DNA from 2 places in the uncultured Thermosynechococcus sp. genome. Region 2 is predicted to be linked to the other one. Evidence: riboswitches for the same ligand, from Rfam matches in the RefSeq annotation. Region 2 holds a riboswitch; the other holds the start of a gene.
The links. Region 2 has a riboswitch for cobalamin ahead of Q0711_RS09265 (sirohydrochlorin chelatase). Riboswitches for the same ligand answer to the same signal wherever they lie in the genome.

Region 1 (7,227 bases), on a different contig from region 2:
CCCAGATTGCAAAAGGCCACGGCTATCCTGTGGCATTGGCGGAAGCCCACAATTTAGCCGTTGTGCGCGGCAGCGATCGCCAGCGCTTTTTTGCTTTACTGGAACGGGAACTCATTAAAGCAGGACACTGGCATGTGGCTCCTTCCCCCAAAGAGCAACGCAAACGCCAAAGTATTGCCTAGGTGGCTGCTGTTCGTTGGTTTAAGCATCGCGGGTTGGGGCACACAGTTGGCACTACCGCCGGTGAGTTGGTGGTTCTTAGCCTTTTTAGGAATTGTGCCCCTGTGGTGTCAGTGTCAAGTCTTATCTCCCCTGGGGGCAGCGATCGCAGGACTGTGCTGGGGACTGGGGTTCTACGGCAGCAGCTTAGTCTGGGTATGGGATCTGCATCCCCTGACATGGATTGGCATTGCCCCTGTGCCCAGTTGGTTAATCTCACGGGGAATCTGGCTTTTCTTGAGCGTTTGGGGGGGAATCCTCAGTGGTCTTTGGGCATTTTTGATGGCCCGCTATGGTGGGCGGCAATCCACGCTTCAGCAACTCCTGTGGGGGGTAACGCTCTGGTGTGCCCTCGAAGCCCTCTGGAGCTATTCGCCCCTGTGGTGGATTAGTTTATCCTTGACCCAAAGTCCAAGGGGACTAATGCAACTGGGTCGGCTTGGCGGACCCACCACAATTACAGCGGTGATCATGACCGTGAATGGCTTGGTCACCCTCAGTCTGCAGCGGCAAGTAGGAGCAAGGGTCTGGCTTGCGATTACGCTTGCGGGGGCGATCGGCCTCAATAGTGTCCTAGGCGCTAGGGTCATTGCAGATCAAGGGGAACCGCTGCGGGTGGGTCTGATCCAAGGCAACATCCCGACCCGACAAAAGCTCACGCCAGAGGGTATCCGCCGTGCTTGGCAGGACTATGTCCGTGGCTATCGCCAACTGGTAACTTTGGGAGTGGATGCCGTTTTAACCCCTGAGGGAGCACTGCCAATTCTCTGGCGCCCCCGGCAAATGAATCCCCTCACTGGCGCAGTGCGGGAGGCAGGGGTGCCCCTGTGGTTGGGGACGTTTATGGAGACAGCGGGGGGACATCAACAGGTGCTTTTAACGCTCGATAGCAACGGTGAGATTTACAGTCGCTATAGCAAAGTTAACCTTGTCCTGTTAGGGGAATACATTCCCGATTGGCTCTCAGGGGTGGTGCAGCGGTTGTCCACGTTGCGATCGCGCCTGTTGCCGGGGAACCCTGAGCAAGTGTTTGCCACCCCTTGGGGCAAGGCCGTTGTCCTGATTTGCTTTGAATCCGCCTTTTCCCACCGCAGTCGCCGGCAACTAGTTCACGGCGGACAGTTTATCCTCAGTTTGGCCAACAATGACCCCTACCGCCGTCAACTCATGAGTCAACACCATGGCCACGATGTATTGCGCGCCGTGGAGGGCGATCGCTGGCTAGTCCGTGCCACCAATACCGGCCTTTCTGCGGTGATTGCACCGACGGGGGAGACCGTTTGGCTCTCAGATACCGATGAATTTGTGATTCATGCAGCAAGAATTTTCCGTCGCCAGACCCAAACTCTCTACACCCGCTATGGGGATTGGTTGCTTCCCCTCCTACTGGGGATGCTCAGTGTATCTGTTCTTCGACAACGAGCGTGGCACTCACCCACTCCCCGCGATCGCCATAGGTACGAATGAGGCGCTGCCGCTGCCCCTGCGCCCACAACCAGCCTACCTCCACAAAGAAGGACTGACGAAAGGAGACTTGCAGCGGGGTTAGGCTAGAGGTGCCATCGGGTAGCAACACAAGCTGCTTGGGTTGATCCGTCTCCTTAAAGAGAAGGCGTGAGCCGGCAATTGTGGCGGTTGTTTCCACCCGATTGTCGGGGGTTTGCAGCACTTGGTGGAGACAGTCCCCTTCGCGCCAGAGGGTAAGATGGGTGGCAGTTTCCGTGGGCGATCGCCAGTCGGCATAGACGGTGTAGGCCGTACCGCGCCATTCGCCTAGGAGTTGATCCACGGTTAAAGGGGGACGTTCAACGGCATTACTGTGGGCACGAAACTCGCGAATCAGGGTCATGGATTGCAGGTGCTGATTTTTGTCAAAGAGTTGGACAAACCGCAGTCGGCGATCGCCCATCACAAATCCATATTCGGCCCCAAACTCCGCAAAGGGCGCCACCTGTAACGACCCCTTAGAAAAGGCGCCCGTGGGAAAAAAGACATTTTGGCGGCCAATCGTGGCATACTCCTGCACCGTTTCACTGGTGGGGGGCTGATCGAGGCCATTGCCAAAGCGTCGCAGTTCAAACCGCACCCGCTGCCCGTCCGCTGTATCGGCAAGGATCAAAATTGACGGCACCGAGGTTCCCACTTCTCCCGTAGGGCTGACAGCCGTAAACGAGCCATGCCACTCCCCAAGGTTTTTGCGAAAGTTTTCCCAGTTGGTTGTCATTGTTCCCCTTGCTCGGCAATCCCCTTCCCATCCTATAGAAAAAAGAGAATCCCGCGCTGAGAATTTGCCAACAGCTAGTGAACCCGCGATCGCCTACACTCAGAAAAGACTTTGATAGGATGGGGAATGTCAGGGCGCTGACGAACGATTGACATTGGGAGACCCGTGCATGACCACCGACCTCTTTGACTCAGGGGCTGGTCGCATTTTAATTGTCGATGATACCCCCGAAAATGTGGAAGTTTTAACCACACTGCTCCAACTTGAGGGCTACGATGTGCGCGGTGCCATCAGTGGCCAAATGGCACTTATGGGCATTGAGGCCGAACCGCCAGATGTAATCCTGCTGGACATCATGATGCCCGATATGAATGGCTACGAGGTCTGTCAAACCCTCAAGGCGAATCCCAAGACCAAGCATATCCCCATTATCTTCATTAGTGCCCTCGATGACGTGTTTGACAAAGTCAAGGCCTTTGAGATGGGTGCCGCCGACTACATCACCAAACCTTTTCAGCAGGCAGAAGTGCTCGCACGGGTAAAAAACCAGTTGACGATTGCCCTCCTGCAGCGGAAGCTACGGCAAAAGAATGCCCTGTTACAAAAGCAAAACCAACAGTTGCAGGAAATTGCTGAAGAGCGGCGGGACTTGGTCTCCTCATTGCAAGCTGCTCAAGAGCAGTATCGGCAGATGTTTGACGAAGCCGTGGTTGGGATTTACCAAAGTTCCCCGGAGGGGGTTTACTTCAAAGTCAACAATGCCTTGGCGCGTATCTATGGCTATGCCGATGCTGAAGACTGGCTAGCAGATATTGAACACCACAACAAACGTCCCTATGTTGACGACAGCTCTTGGGTAAAATTCCAACAGCAAATTCAATCCCACGGCGTTGTGCGCAACTTGGTCTCCAAAGTGTATCGTGCTGATCAAACAATCACCACGATTTGTGAATGCGCCCGCCCTGTCAAAAGTGAGGACGGTCAACTTTTATACTACGAAGGGTTTGTCTTTGAACTGCCCACCCGTAATCCATGAAACAAACGTTGACCGCCCTGTTGGGGGAGGCAGCGGTTCACTCCCTCGCGGAATTGGGCGATCGCGCCCCCCACTTGCGCCCCTATCTCCCTGAGCGTGCCCTGCTGGTGACTCCGCCCACCCCTGCAGAGGGGGCAGCCGTGGTTGCCTGTGCGCAGCGCGAAGGCTGGCGGGTATTGCCCATTGGCGCAGGCACCAAACTCAACTGGCTGGGGAACACCCCGAAGGCGGATATTTTTCTGCGCACCACCGCATGGCACAAGCTCATAGATCATGCGGCAGCGGATATGACCGTCACCACCCAAGTGGGCATTCCCTTTCAACAACTCCAGCAGCACCTAGCAGCAGCGGGGCAGTGGATTGCAGCAGACCCCCTCTTTCGGGAAACGGCCACCCTTGGTGGCTGCTTGGCAACCCAAAGTAATGGTACGTTGCGGCAGCGGTATGGGTCATGGCGCGATCAACTCTTGGGGGTCAAGTTCATTCGCAGTGATGGCCAAATCGTTAAAGCCGGGGGGCGCGTGGTTAAAAATGTTGCCGGCTATGACCTGATGAAACTGCTCATTGGCAGTTATGGCACGCTGGGCATTCTAACGGAAGTGACACTGCGGGTGTATCCGCTACCCGATGCAGTGCAAATTTGGCAGCTCCAGGGAGAGACCACTGCCCTAGGGGGCGGCCTAGCGGCAATTTTAAGCAGTTCCCTTGCCCCTGCCCGCTGTGTCCTGCGCCTTGAACCCACGGGAAGACTTTTACTGGAATTGGAGTTTCACACCCTACGGGAAGTGCTTGCCCTGGGCATGTTGGGCGATCGCCTAAGTGAAATTGCGCGGACCCACAACCTCCGCCTTGAATCCCAAAGCCCGTCGGGGATTGTCCTCAACCCTACCCCTGAACAAGTCATTCTTAAGATTGGCGTACCCCTTAAGGAGATGTTGCCCACGCTCAACCAATTGCACCGGTTGGCAACAGAATTGACCTGTGGGTGTCGGGGTGAAATGAGCGCAGGCGTCGGCTATGTCTATCTTCAGGGGAAAGAGGAACACCTGCGCCAATTAATTCTGCGGCTGCGCCAAAGGATTCCCCAAGGCTATGTCACCGTCCTGGGGGCACCCCTGAGCCTCAAGCAGCAACTGGACGCCTGGGACTATCGCGGCAATGCCTTCAAATTAATGCGGTTGCTCAAGCAACAGTTGGATGCAACGGGCGTCTTCGACACTGGTATTTTTGTCGGCAACTTGTAGAAAGGTTTCCCGACTGATTTCAAAGGGTAGCTGCCCGCCTTAGGGAAAAACTGGAGCCGCGGGGGTATTCCTTGAAGATGGCCAGTGGTACCTGTAAGGCCCGGTCAATGGAGTTCCCCTTGCACCATTGGGACAGGTGGGTCGTGTGCTACACTCTATCTAATTCTGGTTTTGTCGGGGAGCAGCCGACAAACGCAAGGGGGAAAGTTCGGTGCAAATCCGACGCTGTCCCGCAACTGTGATGAAGAGGCTCCTCTTCTCAGTCAGGATGCCCGCCAGAAGGTGATAGTCCACCTTTTACTTCATCTGCGAGGTACGGATGAATAGCAATTTTCCGGTGTATCTATACTCTCTCGGCCAGAGCATTGATTTGTCAGGGCACAGGGCAAGGGCGATCGCACCCCCTCATCTCCAAGGAATTTTGTAAAACCCTCTAGAGAACTCTAGCCCCAGTTTCCCCAATGGCGTGAGCCATTCCGAGGGAAGCACAGTCTTTGGTTTCCGAATATTTCCTAGCCGTCTTGCCCTAGACGGCAGCACCCCATTTGAGCAATTGAGAGCCATTCCTAGAAGACCACAAGAGGACAACAATCTATGAGCAAGCCCCTATCTGCACCAACAGTCTGCCTATCTGTGCCAACGGCAACGGTTGGCTTTCCCCGCATTGGCCGTAACCGCGAACTGAAAAAAGCCCTAGAGGCCTACTGGCAGGGTCAGTTAGAGATAGATAGGCTGCAACAAACCGCAGAGATGATTGCCCAGGAAAACTGGAACACTCAACGGGCGGCGGGCATTGACTACATTGGCGTTGGGGACATGAGCCTCTACGACCCAATGCTGGACTGGAGTCTGCGGCTGGGCATTGTGCCGGAGCGCTTTGCCGCCTTGAGTGGCTGGGAGCGCTACTTTGCCATGGCACGCGGTTACGAGGGAATACCGGCTCTGGAGATGACAAAGTGGTTTGATACCAACTACCACTACTTGGTGCCTGAGGTGGGCGATCGCTGGCAAGAGCCAGATTTTAGCGATTTTGTTGCCACAGTGCAGCAGGCGCAGCAGTTGTTGGGGGATTCGGCTCGCCCCATTGTCATTGGCCCGGTCACTTTTCTGCGCCTAAGTCGCCTATCCATCCCCCTAGAGCAGGCGGCAGCCCAGTTGGGCGATCGCTACCAAGCTCTTCTAGAAACCCTGCAATCCTTAGGTGTGAAGGGAGTTCAATTCCATGAGCCAGCGCTGGTTCTTAGCGACGCGGTGAATTTTCAATCCCTCTATGAACGTCTGTATCAGCAATTGAGTGCCGTGGGTCTGCCCCTGCATCTGGTGACCTACTTCGATGACCTCGGCGCCGCCTATCCCTGGGCAGTGCGCTTGCCTGTAGCCAGTCTGAGCTTAGACTTTACCCGTGGCACCAATTTAGCCCTGCTACAGCAGCACGGCTTTCCGCCGGACAAAACCCTCGGCGTAGGCATAGTGGATGCCCGCAATGTCTGGGCTTTGCAGCCCCAGTCGGTTTTGACCACCCTAGAGGCTATTCTCCAAGTCACCTCACAAATCCAATTACAGCCCTCCGCCTCCCTCCAATTTGTCCCCTACGACGTCCGCCGAGAAACCAAGCTAGCCGCCCCCCTGCGCCGGGTGCTCAGTTTTGCCGAGCAAAAACTCGAGGAGGTGCGCTTGCTGGCGGATTATCTAAAAGGACAAGCCGGTGCTGTTGACGCTCTCCAGCAACGGGCAAGCCAATGGACTGCATTCTCCGCTTTTAGCCCCGCCAACTCCACGGTTCAAAGCCAGCTCAAGGCACTCACCGCCAAGGATTTTGAGCGCTCTTTGCCCTATGAAGAACGGCGAAAACAACAAATTCAACTGCCCCTGCTGCCCACCACAACAATTGGGTCTTTTCCCCAGACGGCGGAGGTGCGCCAACTGCGGGTTAAACTCAAGCGGGGAGAAATTTCCCAAGCGGCCTATGAGGCAGCCATTGACGCCGAGATTGCCAAATGTATTCGCCTTCAGGAGGAGGCTAACCTTGATGTCCTTGTCCACGGCGAATTTGAGCGCACCGACATGGTGGAATTCTTTGCCCAGCAGTTAAGCGGCTTTGCTTTGACGGAGCACGGCTGGGTGCAAAGCTACGGCAGTCGCTGTGTGCGCCCCCCCATTATCTACGGCGACATCTTCCGTCCTCAACCCATGACGCTGCGGGAATTCAAAGTAGCCCAGTCCCTCACGGGCAAGCCGGTCAAGGGGATGCTCACAGGCCCAGTGACCATGCTCAACTGGTCATTCCCCCGCTGTGATCTGCCCCGCCAAGAGCAAGCCTTTCAGATTGCCCTAGCTTTGCGCCAAGAAGTTGCAGATTTAGAGGCAGCCGGCGCCAAAATCATCCAGATTGACGAGCCGGCCCTGCGAGAAGGCCTCCCCCTCAAGACTGAACGTTGGTCAGACTATCTCAGTTGGGCAGTGGATGCCTTTCGCTTGGCGGCAGGAGGTGCGCAGCCGCAGAC
Region 2 (7,227 bases):
ACAATGGCGGCCATCCAAGCTGCGCGGCGGTTCCAGCGTAAATAAACCAAGGCAATGGGAATGGGAAAAAACAGGCGTAAGACTGGCCCCAGGGGCAAATAAAAGTTAATCACCCATAGCAGAGCAGCGGTACTGGCAAGGAAGGCTGTTTCGGTAATGACTAAGGTGCGTTGGATTTGCGATCGCCCCACGGCTTGGGACTGCTCAGGAGGCACGATGGCTTCTACGTCGGGAAAATCATCCTCTAGGGAATCCGTCGGGTTCATTGATGCAAATAACCTTTTTTCTCTACACCTTAGCCAGCTTTCCTGCCAGCCCTCAAACTGGATATAGCCCCCAGCAAAATCCTTTGCTGAAAGTTAGAATCAACGGTAGGCTATTCTTACCAACTTTACATGTTAATCTATGTGTCGTCTCTATGCCTATATGGGGCGCAAAACGTCTCTTGCCTATGCTCTGGTGGAGGCTCCCCATTCCCTGTTGGTGCAAAGTTACCAACCCCGTGAAATGACGGCAGGACTCTTGAATGCCGATGGTTTTGGGGTTGGCTGGTATGCCAGCAGCCAAGAGGTGCCCCCCTTTCTCTATCGGCAAGCACTACCCATGTGGCATGATGTCAATTTTACCGAGTATTTAAGCCGCTATATTGAATCAAGCTGTTTTCTGGCCAATGTCCGCAGCGCTACCCGTGGGCAACCGGTGCAGATGACAAATACACAGCCCTTTCGCTGGGGACGCTGGCTGGGGGTGCATAATGGCTTTATCGAGAATTTTCGCCAAACCCTCTACCGCCCTATGCGCGATCGCCTGTCGGATGTTTGCTACAACCTTGTGGAAGGCTCCACCGATTCTGAGCACCTCTTTGCCCTCTTTTGCAATGAATTGAGCTTAAATCCCCACCTGTCCCCCCTTCTGGTTTTGCGCCAGACGCTGCAAACGGTTTTTTCCCTGGCGCAGGCTGCTTGTATCAGTGTCAGTGCCGCCATGATTCTCACCGATGGCAAGGATATTTTGGCCACCCGCTGCGCCTGGGGCACGCCACCCCCTACCCTCTACTGGAGTCAAGATGCCGAAACGATTCAGCTCACCTCAGAACCCATAGATGCTCAAACGGAGTGGTATCCTTTAGGCGAAAATCAACTGCTGTTAACGAGTTTGCACAGTGAACCAGAAATTTACGCCTTCTGAAACCACCGTGCCTTTTGACCCTTGTGATCGGGAGGTCTTTTGGCAAGCTTTTCAGGAGCAGCGGGAATTTACCCTTCAGCTAGTTGCTCCGCTGAGCGAGGCTGTCCTCTGTGCTCAGCCCCATCCTCTCTATAGTCCTGTGGGGTGGCATCTAGGGCACATTGGCTACACGGAAGCCTTTTGGCTATTGCCTGAGCGTTCGGCCATCTGTGAGCGCGATCGCTATTGGTATGCCGCTGATGGTCGCCCCAAGGTGGAACGACAATACTTACCACCGTACAATGAATTACTCAATTACCTCGCAGAGATTCGCCAACGCACGGGCGATCGCCTGTACACTCTCACCGCTGAGCAGTGGCAACGGGAACTTCGTCTCTGGTGGTGGATTTTACAGCATGAAGCTCAACACACTGAAACGATGCAAATGGTGCTGGCAATGCAGGGGATCTTTACCACCTTACCCCCTAGCCCATCGTGCCCACAGAAACCTCAACAGATTCCTGCTGGGAGTTATGTCGTTGGCGGTGAAGACCCCTTAGCCCTTGATAACGAGCAGCCGATCCAGAGTATTGAACTGCTGCCTTTTACGATTGATGCAGCACCGGTGACGTGGCGGGAATTTCTCGCCTTTGTTGAAGCGGGTGGTTATCAGCGACGGGAATGGTGGTCAAGCAGGGGTTGGGAATGGCGCAAAGCAGAGGAAATTACCTCACCGTTCTACCCCATCCCTGAGAACTTAGACCTGCCTATGTGGGGACTCAGTTTCTACGAAGCAGAAGCCTATGGCCATTTCCGAGGCAAACGCCTACCCAGTGAACGAGAATGGGAAATTGCTGCTCAGCAAGGACTCCTGAATAAGGGTTATGTTTGGGAGTGGACGCAAAGTCCTTTTGCCCCCTATCCGGGGTTCCAGAGCTATCCTTACCGTGGCTATTCTGCACCCTACTTTGATGGCGAGCACTTTGTCCTCAAGGGCGGTAGTCACTGGACACGCCCCCTGCTCAAGCGACCTTCCTTTCGGAATTGGTATAGCCGCACCACCCGTGAGGTCTTTGCTGGGGCACGCTACGTTGACCAAGAAGATTTGATGGCTCAGTAAAGAAAGTTTGCAAGGACAAGTCTAACGATCCGAGGGGTACTGTGGTGAACTCTCTACACTGGCAGGAATAGGTTAGGAATTAATGGGTGTCAATTGCCGAGGAGTTCCGCCAACTGCAGATGAGCCTTCTGGAGTGTTGGGACGGAACGGTGAGTTGCCCAAAGGCCCCGCCGGCATTGAGCGCGATATTGTGGTGGTGCTCCCCAACCGGACTTGGCCAAGATTTCAGGCTACACCCACTCACTTTATACGCTGATCCAGTTGCGGAATCCACGTACTCGCATGATCTATGTGACATGTTTGCAGCGGCAGGGATTCTGCACCCCATTGGCAGTGGCTTCCTGCAGAGTGTACCGGAATTGGTGCGAGCGATCGCCCACCTCCAAGAAAAATGTCCTGAACTTCAACAAGTAGTTATAAAACTGAATGAGGCCTTTTCTGGAGAAGGTAATGCCGTTCTCGACCTACGGCCACTGCGACCCTTCAGCAGCCTGCACGCGCCCGATCATCTCCAGCGGATTGAAAACAGCCCAGAGGAGATGGCTTTTCAAGCTCCCAATGAAACTTGGGTCTCCTATCGGCAACGGTTTAATACCCTTGACGGCATTGTTGAAGCTTTTGTAGCGGGGAATGTCAAGCAATCGCCCAGCGTCCAAGGCTGTATTACCCCCAAAGGCGGTGTTGAAATCGTCTCGACCCATGGGCCGTTACTCAAGCCATTTATAGCTAAACCATCGGCGTTCTCGATCCTACGGTGCCCACCCCTGGCATAGACAGGGGTCTGAGAATCTCGTTACAATTGGCGACGTTCACTGTGAAGAGCAGCCTGTAGGGAAAATCCAGTGCAAGTCTGGTGCTGTGCCGCAGCTGTGATGGGAAGTTTCCCTCAGCCAGAATGCCTACTTGCTGTGGTTCACTCTATTTGCCTGCGTCGCACGGGCATGGAGTTTCTAAGGTGCTTGTTACGCTCAACGATTCAATTCTCAATCCCCTCGGTTTTAGTCTTGATTTACCCCCCCTTCCTCAGTCTCGACCTCTTTTACTGGTTGGTCATGGAACCCGCGATCCTGAAGGTCGCCAAGCATTTTTAGACTTTGCCCAAGCCTATTATCAACTCGATCCCTGTCGGCCTGTTTTTCCCTGTTTTCTGGAGTTAACTGAACCCTCCATTGTTGAAGTTCTCAGTCAGTGCGCTGCCACAGGTCATACGGATTTATCAGTGCTGCCGATTTTGCTCTTTGCCGCTCGCCATAATAAGTTTGATGTTACGAATGAGTTGGATCGGGCACGGCGTGCTTTTCCTGAGTTGCGCTATCACTATGGCCGTCACTATGGCATTGCCCCGGAAATTCTAACGCTCTGGCGATCGCGCCTTGAACTTCTCGACTCCCCCGAGTTTAACCCCCAAGGCATTGGCCGTGAAGAAACAGTTCTTCTCGTTGTGGGACGCGGCTCCAGTGATCCCGATGCCAATGGCGATGTCTTTAAGCTCGCCCGCATGCTTTGGGAAGGCAGTGGCTACAAAACGGTTGAGGTGTGCTTTATCGGCATTACCCATCCCCGCCTGCCAGTGGGGTTTGTGCGCGCCAATCTCTATCAACCGCGGCGGGTGATTGTCCTGCCCCACTTCCTGTTTACCGGGGCGCTGGTCAAAAAAATTTATACCCTTACGGCAGAAGCCCAAGCTGCCTATCCGCATGTTGAATACGTGAACTTACCGGAAATTGGCTTGCATCCACAACTGTTTTACCTAACACGACAGCGGGAAATTGAAACCCATACCGGGCAGGTGGCCATGAACTGTGAGACCTGTAAATTCCGCTTGGTGGCAGGCCAGACTCATCACCACCACCCTCATCATGAACACCACTCCCACAGCCATAATCACGAGGATCACCCTCATCACCATGGATCAACGGTAGATTTGGATCATTTGCCCAGTTATCACCAACGCATTTGGCAAGTGCCCTAGGCATCGCTCCCCAGTGAAGATGTTAGAGTTAAAATAATTGCTACTATTTTTCAAGCTTAAATGGGGCTTGTCTATGCGTATTAAATATCCTCCCCAGACCGTTGATCGGGTGTTGATTTTTGATACCACACTGCGGGACGGTGAACAGTCGCCGGGTGCCTCCCTGAATGTGGATGAAAAACTCACGATTGCCCGTCAACTGGCGCGACTGGGGGTGGATATTATTGAGGCGGGCTTCCCCTTTGCTAGTCCCGGTGACTTTGAAGCCGTACAGCGGATTGCGGAAACGGTTGGTAGCAGTGAAACCTCTCCCGTGATCTGCGGTCTTGCCCGCGCTACCCGCCAAGATATTGAAGCCGCCGCCAAGGCCTTGAAGCCTGCCTATTATCCCCGCATTCACACCTTTATTGCCACCTCCGATATCCACCTAGAGTACAAGCTGCGGAAAACCCGCGCCGAAGTCTTGGAAATTGCCCCCGAAATGGTGGCCTATGCCAAGTCCTTTGTGGATGATGTGGAGTTCTCCCCTGAGGATGCGGGGCGAACCGATCCCGAGTTTCTCTACCAAGTGCTGGAGCGGGTGATTGATGCCGGCGCTACCACGGTAAATATTCCCGACACGGTGGGGTACACCACCCCTGCGGAATTCGGTGCCCTGATCAAAGGGATTAAGGAAAATGTGCCCAATATTGATCGCGTCGTCATCTCTGTTCATGGTCACAACGACTTGGGTTTAGCTGTGGCCAACTTCCTTGAAGCAGTGAAAAATGGGGCGCGGCAACTGGAGTGTACGATTAACGGCATTGGTGAGCGGGCAGGGAATGCTGCTCTTGAGGAATTGGTGATGGCGCTCTATGTGCGGCGACAGTACTTTAATCCCTTCCTGGGGCGTCCACCCGAATCCGAAGCACCTCTGACAAATATCAACACCCGTGAAATTTACAAAACTTCTCGCTTAGTCTCAAACCTAACGGGGATGCTCATTCAACCCAATAAGGCGATCGTTGGTGCCAATGCCTTTGCCCATCAATCGGGGATTCACCAAGATGGCGTCCTCAAGCACAAGCAAACCTATGAAATCATGGACGCCCAACTCATTGGTCTTGCTGATAACCAAATTGTCTTGGGCAAGCTCTCTGGTCGTAATGCCTTTGCCACCCGCCTGCGGGAATTGGGCTTTGACCTCAGTGAAACTGAACTCAATAAGGCCTTTTTGCGCTTTAAGGAGCTGGCAGACAAGAAAAAAGAAATCACGGATCGCGATCTAGAGGCCATTGCCAAGGATGAGACCCAAGGGATTGATCTGCGGGGCTATCAACTGGAATTTGTCCAAGTTTCCTGTGGGGATCATGCCCGCCCGACGGCAACAGTAACCGTGCGTACCCCCAGTGGCGAAGAATTAACCGACGCAGCCATTGGCACAGGGCCTGTGGATGCCGTTTACCGCGCTATTAACCGGGTGGTACAGATTCCCAACCGCCTCATTGAATACTCGGTGCAATCGGTTACCGCCGGCATTGATGCTATGGGTGAAGTGACGATTCGCCTACAGCACGAAGATCGCATTTATTCAGGTCATGCTGCCAACACCGATATTATTGTGGCCTCTGCCCAAGCCTATATGAATGCCCTTAACCGCCTCTATCGAGGTCTTGAACAGCGGGCGCTCCATCCCCAAGCTTAGGTATGTCAGAGTCCACTGCTCAGCCCTTGGAAACCAATGGGGTCTATTTATGCCCCGTTTGCCGCCACGGACAAATTGCACCGATGGTACTGATGGATACCTATGCCTGTAACTTTTGTCGCCATATTTTCAGCCTAGATGTTGTCCATCAAACGGCGCGGCTCGAAGATAGTGCCATGCCCTTTCGCTGGCAGTGGACCGGTACCCACTGGCGATCGCTCAATCGTCCTCCTGTTACTCTGACCTACACTGCGATTATTCTGGCCATTTTGCTGATTACACTGCCGCCTGCCTTAATTTGGCTGGCCTATCGCACATTTCCCCCCCTCGATCCACGAACCCATTGGTTTCCCCTTTTTTGGGTTGGCCTCACCTTCTTGGCTCATTTGTTGATAGTCCTGCGGATCTTTGCTGGCCTCCTACCAGTCTCCTTCATTGGCTCTTGCTTTTACCGGCGATCGCGCCGTGTACCGTAACTTGCCCTAACTCATTGCTGCTGACTGAGGGATAAAAGAAGATAACACTGGAAGACCTTCCATCTGGCTCTGCTTAGCTGCCCGTACCCCGTTAACCACGATACCCATTGCCTTATTCTTCAGCCCCAAATCATACTCCTTGAGCGCCTTGGCAAACATCTCCCGTTTTGTTTTGCCCAAACGTACCACAAACAGTGCCTGATCCACACTGGCCACAAGGCGATTCGTTTCTGCATACTGCACCATAGGTGCCGTATCAACAATAACCAAGTCAAACGCAGGTTGGACAGAAGCCAAAAAACTCTGCCAGTGGGAAGAACTCAGCAAACTCGTTGGTTCTGGGTGCGGCTGCCCCCCTGTCAGGATCCAAAGTTTTTCCGAGTGAGTTTCAAGACAACTAAACCAGTTGGGCAGGGGAAGCACCCCTGTCAATAGCTCAGTGAGACCGCCGCTGTTTGCAATCCCGAAAACTTGGTGCAGCCCCGGTTGACGCAGATTTGCGTCCACGAGCAAAACTCGCTTACCAGAGGTCGCTGCAGCCAGTCCCAAATAAGCTGCGATTGTTGTCCGTCCCTCCCCTGACTGGGCAGAGGTTACGGCCAGCGTGCGCTGAAGACCGAGTTGTTCTAAATGAGCTAGAAGGAAATAAAAACTTTCCTTAAATGCAGGTGTTGCCCCTGCCAGCTGGTGTTGGAGTCCCCAAAGCGTAAGGGGCGTTTCTAGGCGTGTAAACGAATACTGATCGAACTCCCTGGCTAAAGGAATCTGTCCAACAATTGAAAGTCGAGTGTTTTGCCGAACTTGTTCA

Region 1: another riboswitch for cobalamin. It lies ahead of metE (5-methyltetrahydropteroyltriglutamate--homocysteine S-methyltransferase); the one in region 2 lies ahead of Q0711_RS09265 (sirohydrochlorin chelatase).

The regions. Positions count from the first base shown of each region.
Region 1 is NZ_CALGOG010000030.1:34,646-41,872, forward strand. It holds gene Q0711_RS04135 (DNA double-strand break repair nuclease NurA) at 1-182, shown strand, start outside; gene lnt (apolipoprotein N-acyltransferase) at 133-1,686, shown strand; gene Q0711_RS04145 (DUF3598 family protein) at 1,616-2,443, opposite strand; gene Q0711_RS04150 (response regulator) at 2,613-3,479, shown strand; gene Q0711_RS04155 (FAD-binding oxidoreductase) at 3,476-4,723, shown strand; cobalamin riboswitch at 4,873-5,018, shown strand; gene metE (5-methyltetrahydropteroyltriglutamate--homocysteine S-methyltransferase) at 5,318-7,227, shown strand, end outside.
Region 2 is NZ_CALGOG010000074.1:2,333-9,559, reverse strand. It holds gene Q0711_RS09285 (DUF2232 domain-containing protein) at 1-266, opposite strand, end outside; gene egtC (ergothioneine biosynthesis protein EgtC) at 406-1,188, shown strand; gene Q0711_RS09275 (SUMF1/EgtB/PvdO family nonheme iron enzyme) at 1,163-2,287, shown strand; gene Q0711_RS09270 (hypothetical protein) at 2,584-3,060, shown strand; cobalamin riboswitch at 3,068-3,209, shown strand; gene Q0711_RS09265 (sirohydrochlorin chelatase) at 3,243-4,259, shown strand; gene Q0711_RS09260 (2-isopropylmalate synthase) at 4,333-5,943, shown strand; gene Q0711_RS09255 (hypothetical protein) at 5,946-6,419, shown strand; gene Q0711_RS09250 (polysaccharide biosynthesis tyrosine autokinase) at 6,426-7,227, opposite strand, start outside.